DNA from 2 places in the Rhizobium sp. 3T7 genome. Region 1 is predicted to be linked to the other one. Evidence: predicted binding sites of a transcription regulator. Region 1 holds the regulator's gene; the other holds the start of a gene.

Evidence for each region. Region 1 encodes HrcA, which represses chaperone genes, less so after heat shock. Its sites were predicted from a motif close to GTTAGCACTCNCNNNNNGNGAGTGCTAAC; they were not measured.
Region 2: a site for HrcA is predicted at 2,424-2,452, ahead of groES (co-chaperone GroES). Genes of this name have one in related genera too.

The regions. Positions count from the first base shown of each region.
Region 1 covers NZ_JAIQXS010000003.1:342,810-347,002, forward strand. Annotated here, with positions in the region: gene rdgB (RdgB/HAM1 family non-canonical purine NTP pyrophosphatase) at 6-644, opposite strand; gene K9B32_RS06905 (VOC family protein) at 652-1,068, opposite strand; gene rph (ribonuclease PH) at 1,065-1,784, opposite strand; gene hrcA (heat-inducible transcriptional repressor HrcA) at 1,961-3,049, shown strand; gene K9B32_RS06920 (GFA family protein) at 3,055-3,489, opposite strand; gene grpE (nucleotide exchange factor GrpE) at 3,711-4,193, shown strand, end outside.
Region 2 covers NZ_JAIQXS010000002.1:285,298-289,490, forward strand. Annotated here, with positions in the region: gene groL (chaperonin GroEL) at 355-1,995, opposite strand; gene groES (co-chaperone GroES) at 2,069-2,365, opposite strand; gene chrA (chromate efflux transporter) at 2,688-4,100, shown strand.

The sequences.
Region 1 (4,193 bases):
TGCCCTTATGCTTCCAGGCAAGTTTCGACGAAAATCTTGAACGCGCGGGCGCGGTGCGACAGTGCCTCTGTATGCTTCCAGCCGTGCTTCTCTTCCGCGCTCATCTCGCCAAAGGTAGTCTCATAGCCGTCGGGTTGAAAGACCGGATCGTAGCCGAAGCCCTGGCTGCCACGCGGCGGCCAGACGACGGTGCCTTCCACTTCTCCGCGGAATAGCTCCTTATGGCCATCCGGCCAGGCAAGGCAGAGCACGCTGACGAAGCGCGCAGTGCGCTGTTCCGGCCTGGAAGCGCCGGCCTTTTCCAGAGCCGTCTCGACTTTTTCCATCGCCATCGCGAAGTCGCGAGTGCCGTCGGGCTTCTCAGCCCAGTTGGCGGTGTAGACGCCCGGATCGCCGCCGAGCGCATCGACGACAAGGCCGGAATCGTCCGATAGCGCCGGCAGTCCGGCGGCTTCGGCGGAGGCGAGCGCCTTGATCGTCGCGTTTTCCTCAAAGGTGGTCCCGGTTTCGTCCGGCTCCACGAAGTTCAATTCGGCCGCTGACTTTGCCGTGAAACCGAATGGACCGATCAGGTCCTGGATTTCCCGGATCTTCCCGGCATTGTGGCTGGCAACGACGATGGTCTTGGTTTCGAGCTTGCGCATGATTGTCCTATTCGATGCCCCAGATGCGGGCTTCAGCGCATTCGAGGCTGTTGCCCGCCGGATCGCGGAAATAGATCGATCGGCCGCCTTGCGGCCAGGTGACTTCGGATTCGATGGCGACACCTTTGGACTTTAGTCGGGCCGCAATCGCATCGAGATTTTCCCCGGAGACACGAAAACAGGCATGTCCTGCACCGCTTGTGCCGTGCGGTGGCACCTGCAGCGCGGTGGGTGAGGGGGGCTTGATCGTTTCCTTAGCGTTGAAGATCAGCAATACGCCGGTGCCGCAGCGAAAGAAGACATGCCGGTTGCCGCCTCGCGAGATCTTCGAAAGGCCGAGAATGCCCTCGTAGAAGGCTTCGACCTCGTCGAGATCGTCCGCATAGAGCGCCGTCTCCAGCATGCCTTCCAGCATGTCGTTCATCCGGCGATCGCCTGCTTCTGCATCGCGACGAGCTCGGCAATGCCTGTTTTGGCGAGTGCCATCAGCGAGGCGAACTCCTCGTCGGTGAAAGGCGCGCCTTCGGCGGTGCCCTGGATTTCCACAATACCGCCCGCGCCCGTCATCACGAAGTTCGCGTCGGTCTCGGCTGAGGAGTCTTCGAGATAGTCGAGGTCGATCACCGACTGGTTGGCAAAGATGCCGCAGGAGATGGCTGCGACGTGGTCTTTGAGCACGCGCTCGACCTTCAGCATGTTGCGGCTCTCCATCCACTTCAGGCAATCATAGAGCGCAACCCAAGCGCCGGTGATGGACGCTGTGCGCGTTCCGCCGTCCGCTTGGATGACGTCACAGTCGAGCGTGATCTGACGTTCACCGAGTTCCTTGAGGTCGACGACGGCGCGCAGCGAGCGGCCGATCAGGCGCTGGATTTCCTGCGTGCGCCCACCCTGCTTGCCGGATGCGGCCTCGCGCTTCATGCGCTCGCCGGTGGCGCGCGGCAGCATGCCGTATTCGGCCGTGACCCAACCCTTGCCGGTATTGCGCAGCCATGCCGGCGGCTTCTCCTCGACGCTCGCCGTGCACAGCACGTGCGTATCGCCAAACTTCACCAGACAGGAGCCTTCCGCGTGCTTGGAGAAATTGCGCTCGAAAGAGACCTTGCGCATCTGGTCGGTTTTTCTGCCTGAGGGCCGCATACTATTCTCCTAATCATGATGCCGAAGACACGAGTGGTTTTCGGTTAGATCGTGCGTGCTTATGCTGTTGAGAGCTTCTACGATTGGCAGCGCCCATTTGCAATTTCCCTTTTGCCGCTGCGGGGAGATTGGCTATATTTTGTCGGATCATCGTCAGCACGGGTATGCAAGGTTTCATGGAGTTCAGATCAACGTCGGTTTCAGATGCAGTGGCTGCGCTGGATGAACGCTCCAAGGAAATCTTTCGCCGCATCGTAGAGGGCTATCTGGAGACGGGTGAACCGCTCGGCTCCCGAAACCTGTCGCGCATCCTGCCGATGTCGCTGTCGCCAGCTTCCGTGCGCAACGTGATGAGCGACCTGGAGGAACTTGGCCTCATCTATTCGCCGCATGTCAGTGCGGGCCGCCTGCCGACGCAGATCGGCCTGCGCTTCTTCGTCGACGCCTTCATGCAGGTCGGCGATCTCTCGGCCGAGGATCGCGCCAACATCGATCGCCAGGTGCGTGCCGAAAGCCGCGACAAGCCGATGGAATTGATGATGAATGAGGCTAGCCGCATGCTCTCGGGCATTTCGCGCGGCGCCGGCCTTGTTATCACTTCGAAGAGCGATCCTGTTCTCAAGCATGTCGAATTCATCCGGCTTGAGCCGACCAAGGCGCTTGCGGTTCTTGTCGGTGATCACGACCAGGTGGAAAACCGCATTATCGAGCTTCCGGCAGGCGTCACGTCGTCGCAGTTGACCGAGGCCGCCAATTTTCTCAACGCCCACATGACCGGCCAGACGCTGCCGGAACTGCGCAATGAATTAAGCCGGCTGAAGGACGATGTTCGCCGCGAGCTCGATACGCTGTCGCAGGATCTCGTCGAGCGCGGCATCGCCGTCTGGTCCGGTAGCGCCGACGAGGGCAAGCCGGCCCAGCTCATCATCCGCGGCCGCGCCAATCTGCTCGCCGGTCTTGCCGGAGCCGACGATCTCGACCGCCTGCGCATGCTCTTCGACGACCTCGAAAAGAAGGACAGCCTGCTGGAGCTTCTCAATCTCGCCGAAAGCGGGCCGGGCGTGCGCATTTTCATCGGCTCGGAAAACAAGCTCTTCTCGCTCTCCGGCTCGTCGCTGATCGTCGCGCCCTATCGTGATGAGGACGACCGTATCGTCGGCGCCGTCGGCGTGATTGGGCCCACGCGGCTCAACTACTCGCGCATCGTCCCGATGGTCGATTACACCGCTCAGCTGATGACGCGATTGTCACGCGGCGCAAAGTAGGGCAACTACTCCGGCAGCATGTCGCCCGAGCCGCCCATCTCAGCAGGCATGTCTCTGTATTTCAGCAGGCCGTCACGGATAGGCAGCACGCTTTCCCGATAGTTCATGTGCAACGCCGGAGCGTAATCGAGATCGGGCAGAAGTGCCGCGTAAACGTTGGTGACGCCCCAGGTCGGGTGGTCGGTGTAGAGATGCCCACCGCACAGCTCGCAGAATTTCCGCACGCTCGTATCGGACTTCTGGTAGCCTTCCACGTGCTCGCCACCTTTGGTGACGTGGACAGCGTGCCGTTGCCAGAGCGCAAAGGCGTTGACCGGCCCTGCCGACCAATGCCGACAGGAGGCACAGTGGCAGTAGCCCATAGCCACCGGTTCGCCGGTAGCAACAATCTCCACGGCGCCGCAGAAGCAGCGCCCCGAATAGCTTTTCTGATCGCTCATGGTAGCAGCTCCTTGACCCTGGATAAGGCCGAAGCACCAAAGATTTAGATTTCGCTAAAATAAAAGAACTTTAGCGCGAGCAAGTCAAGGCGGCCCTCTCGGTCAACCCTGCATGAGTTGTGCCTTGCATCGCGTGCTTTTCAGTCACGCAGACTTGATTTTTGCCCGTCAAAGCTCGATATCGGGCACATCCTAAAAGACACCAATCACCGGAGAACGTCATGACTGACGAAACGACGAAGAACGGACCTGACGCCGCCGCGGCCGAAGCCGCGGCGGACGCCGCCGCAAACGTCGAGAACGAAGCCGCGGCTGAAGCCACAGCACAGCCCGATCCGCTGGAACTTCTGAAGGTCGAAAATGTTGAGTTGCGCGACCGCTATCTGCGCCTTGCCGCAGAAATGGATAACCTGCGCCGCCGTACAGAGCGGGAAGTCAAGGACGCCAAGACCTATTCAGCGGCTGGCTTTGCCCGCGACATGCTGGCCGTTTCGGATAACCTGCGCCGCGCCATCGACGCGATCCCCGAGGAAGCCAAGGCTGGCGCGGACGCCGGCCTGACAACGCTGATTGAAGGCGTCGAGATGACGGAACGCTCGATGTTATCGGCGCTCGAGCGCCACGGTGTCCGCAAGTTGGAGCCGGTTGGCCAGAAGTTCGATCCGAACTTCCATCAGGCCATGTTCGAAGTGCCGAACCCCGAC
Region 2 (4,193 bases), on a different contig from region 1:
CCGAAGACGCTCGTGGACGCCAGAAATAGCAAAAATTTCGCAAATTCTTGAAGTGCAAACGGTTTCACTGCGGTTCCTCGCGCTTAAATGTGTAGAAAATTGCACTGCGAGAGAAATCAGCCTGTGAAAGAAAAAATACAGCGCCACAAGTTTTGCGAAAGCTTCGCTCAGTGCGCGGGTTGCTCACAAATCTGATTAAACGTTTCAGCTATCGATTGAAAAAAGCTGGAGGGTGGGGGCGGCGAATCAGGCTCGAAACAAAAGGGCGGTCCGAAGACCGCCCTTCCTATTCCGGGATACCCGAAGTGGATCAGTGAAGCTTTACAGACATTCCTGCGATAGGCTTTCGGCCTATCACATCATGTCCATGCCGCCCATACCGCCCATACCGCCCGGCATGCCAGCTGGAGCGTCCTTCTTCGGCAGTTCGGCGATCATGGCTTCGGTGGTGATCAGCAGCGAAGCAACCGAAGCTGCGTCCTGCAGAGCCGTGCGAACAACCTTGACCGGGTCGACGATACCCATGGCGATCATGTCGCCGTATTCGCCGGTCTGGGCGTTGTAACCGAAGTTGTCTTCGCCCTTCTCGAGGATCTTGCCGACAACGATCGAAGCTTCGTCGCCAGCGTTCTCGGCGATCTGGCGGGCCGGAGCCTGCAGAGCGCGGCGAACGATGTTGATGCCGGCTTCCTGGTCGTCGTTCTCGCCCTTGACAGAGATCTTGGCCGAGGAACGCAGCAGGGCAACGCCGCCGCCCGGTACGATACCTTCCTGAACAGCAGCGCGCGTCGCGTTGAGCGCGTCGTCGATGCGGTCCTTCTTTTCCTTCACTTCGACTTCGGTCGAACCGCCGACGCGGATGACGGCAACGCCGCCAGCGAGCTTAGCAAGGCGCTCCTGCAGCTTTTCGCGGTCGTAGTCGGAGGTGGTTTCTTCGATCTGGGCCTTGATCTGGGCAACGCGGCCTTCGATGTCGGACTTGGCGCCCGAACCGTCGACGATCGTCGTGTTTTCCTTGGAGATCGAAACCTTCTTGGCGCGGCCGAGCATGTCGAGGGTAACCGACTCGAGCTTGATGCCGAGGTCTTCGGAGATGACGGTGCCGCCCGTGAGGATCGCGATGTCTTCGAGCATGGCCTTGCGGCGATCGCCGAAGCCCGGAGCCTTGACAGCAGCAATCTTCAGGCCGCCGCGCAGCTTGTTGACGACGAGCGTAGCAAGGGCTTCGCCTTCGACGTCTTCAGCGATGATGAGGAGCGGCTTGCCGGTCTGAACGACAGCTTCGAGAACCGGGAGCATGGCCTGGAGGTTCGAGAGCTTCTTCTCGTGCAGGAGGATGAAGGCGTCTTCGAGGTCAGCAACCATCTTTTCCGGGTTGGTGACGAAGTACGGGCTGAGGTAGCCGCGGTCGAACTGCATGCCTTCGACGACTTCGAGTTCAGTTTCAGCGGTCTTGGCTTCTTCGACGGTGATAACGCCTTCGTTGCCGACCTTCTGCATTGCTTCAGCAATGTCGAGACCGATCTGCTTTTCGCCGTTTGCGGAGATCGTGCCGACCTGGGCAACTTCTTCCGACGTGTTGATCTTCTTGGCCTTGGCCTGAAGATCCTTGACGACTTCAGCAACAGCGAGGTCGATACCGCGCTTCAGGTCCATCGGGTTCATGCCGGCAGCAACTGCCTTGGCGCCTTCGCGAACGATCGCCTGAGCGAGAACCGTTGCGGTGGTCGTGCCGTCGCCGGCGATGTCGTTGGTCTTCGAAGCAACTTCGCGGACCATCTGAGCGCCCATGTTTTCGAACTTGTCTTCCAGTTCGATTTCCTTGGCGACCGAAACGCCGTCCTTGGTGATGCGCGGAGCGCCGAAGGACTTGTCGATGATGACGTTACGACCCTTCGGGCCGAGCGTTACCTTCACTGCGTCAGCGAGAATGTCGACGCCACGCAGCATCTTTTCGCGCGCGGTGCGGCCGAACTTGATTTCTTTAGCTGCCATGATTGAAACTCCTGAATTCGAGTTGTCCGGGCTTTAGGCCCGTAGCTAAAATCGGAAAGGGAAAAGCGGCTGATTAGCCGATGATGCCCATGATGTCGGCTTCCTTCATGATCAGAAGGTCTTCGCCGTTGATCTTGACTTCGGTACCGGACCACTTGCCGAACAGAACGCGATCACCAGCCTTGACGTCGAGAGCGACGACCTTGCCGGACTCGTCACGAGCGCCGGAGCCGACGGCGACGATTTCGCCTTCCTGCGGCTTTTCCTTGGCGGTGTCGGGAATGATGATGCCGCCCTTGGTCTTTTCTTCGGACTCAACGCGGCGAACGACGACGCGATCGTGAAGGGGGCGGAAGTTGGTGCTTGCCATTGTCTAATCCCTCGATCAAATGACACTCACAGGCCGAGAGCGGCCTGCACGGATGGGTGTTAGCACTCGTCCTTGGTGAGTGCTAGCGAGGCAGCATTTAGGAGTGGTCTAGCGGGGAGTCAAGAACGGCCGCAATTTTTCTTCGCCGTCCTCGCAACAGCGTTAACAGCACATCCTTGTCGGAAGTGCGACAGCCTATGCGACGATTGAGCTTCCCCTAGGTTTTTGTCTTCGAAAAGTTAGTTGCAGCCCCGTCTGTGCCAGGATTGTCGTAAAGGCGCGCCGATGATATCGAGCGCCTTGAGGCGAGAGGGCAGCAACCGTGAATGAGGCGATCGCGGCAGGGGATATCGTGGCGCCGCCGCCGTTGCGGGAGGCAGTTCGCGTCTGGGCGCGTATTGGCTGTCTGAGCTTCGGCGGACCGGCCGGCCAGATCGCCCTCATGCATAAGACGATTGTCGACGAGAAGCGCTGGATCTCCGAGGAACGCTTCCTGCATGGATTGAATTTCTGCATGCTGCTGCCAGGCCCCGAGGCCCAGCAACTGGCCACCTATATCGGTTGGCTGATCCACGGCGTGCGCGGCGGCCTCATTGCCGGCCTGCTGTTCATTCTGCCGGGCTTCCTTGTTATCCTGGCGCTGTCGAGCCTCTACGCCGTTTTTCAGGAGGCCGCCTGGCTTCCCGTGCTTTTCTTCGGCGTGAAGGCTGCGGTTCTGGCAATCGTCATCGAGGCATTGCTCCGGGCGGGGCGCCGAGCGCTGAAAGAGCGATTTCATTATTATGTGGCAGCAGCGTCGTTCCTGGCGCTCTTCCTTCTAAACCTGCCGTTTCCTCTGGTTATCATCCTGGGCGGAGCAGCAGGCCTACTATGGATGAAGCATCGCCAGCGTCGGTTGGCCGCGCCAGTCTTGCCGCAAACCTCCTCGCACCGGCATTTTCCTGTGGTCACGACGCATGCCATCGCAAGGCCGCTCGTAGTGCTCGTGTTCTGGATCCTCGTCTGGCAGTCGCCGCTCTTTTTCGTTCGTGGCCTTGATGCACCCATGGATCTGATCGCCGAAACTCTGAGCGGCGAAACCAATGTGTTCGGCGCGGTCTTCATCTTTTTCTCCAAGATGGCCGTCATAACCTTCGGAGGCGCCTACGCCGTCCTTTCCTATGTCGCGCAGGTTGCCGTCGGCCATTACGCCTGGCTGCAGCCCGGTGAGATGCTCGATGGACTGGCACTTGCAGAGACGACGCCTGGGCCGCTGGTCCTCGTCCTATGTTTCGTTGGGTTTCTCGCTGGCTATCGTAACCCTATTGCGATGGCGCCACTTGCCGGTGGCGTTCTCGGCGCCTTCCTCGCCGCATGGGCGACGTTCGTACCGAGCTTCATCTGGATCTTCGCCGGGGCTCCCTGCATCGAGAAACTGCGCAACAACGAAAACCTCTCGGCCGCCCTTTCGGCGATCACCGCGGCGGTCGTCGGCGTCATTCTCAATCTTGCACTGTGGTTCGGCCTGCATGCGCTCTTCGCCGACGTTGGCCGCGTAGCGCTTCTTTCCGGGAAGACCGGCCTGCCGATCGTTGGCGTTGCCTGGCCGCAGTGGTGGACGCTCGATGTCGCGGCACTCGGGATCTTCGCCCTGGCGTCCGTTCTGCTCTTTCGCTTCAAGGTCGGCATCCTGACGGTGATCGGAGTATCCACCGCCACGGGCCTGTTGGTCAGGGCTGCCATCGCCGTCTTCTAGTCGACAGCTTCCGGTTTTTGCAGTTGCTCACTGCAAAATGCCTTGCCATCCCGGCAGGCCTTTGCGATGTCAGCCGTGACTTAACGAGATCGG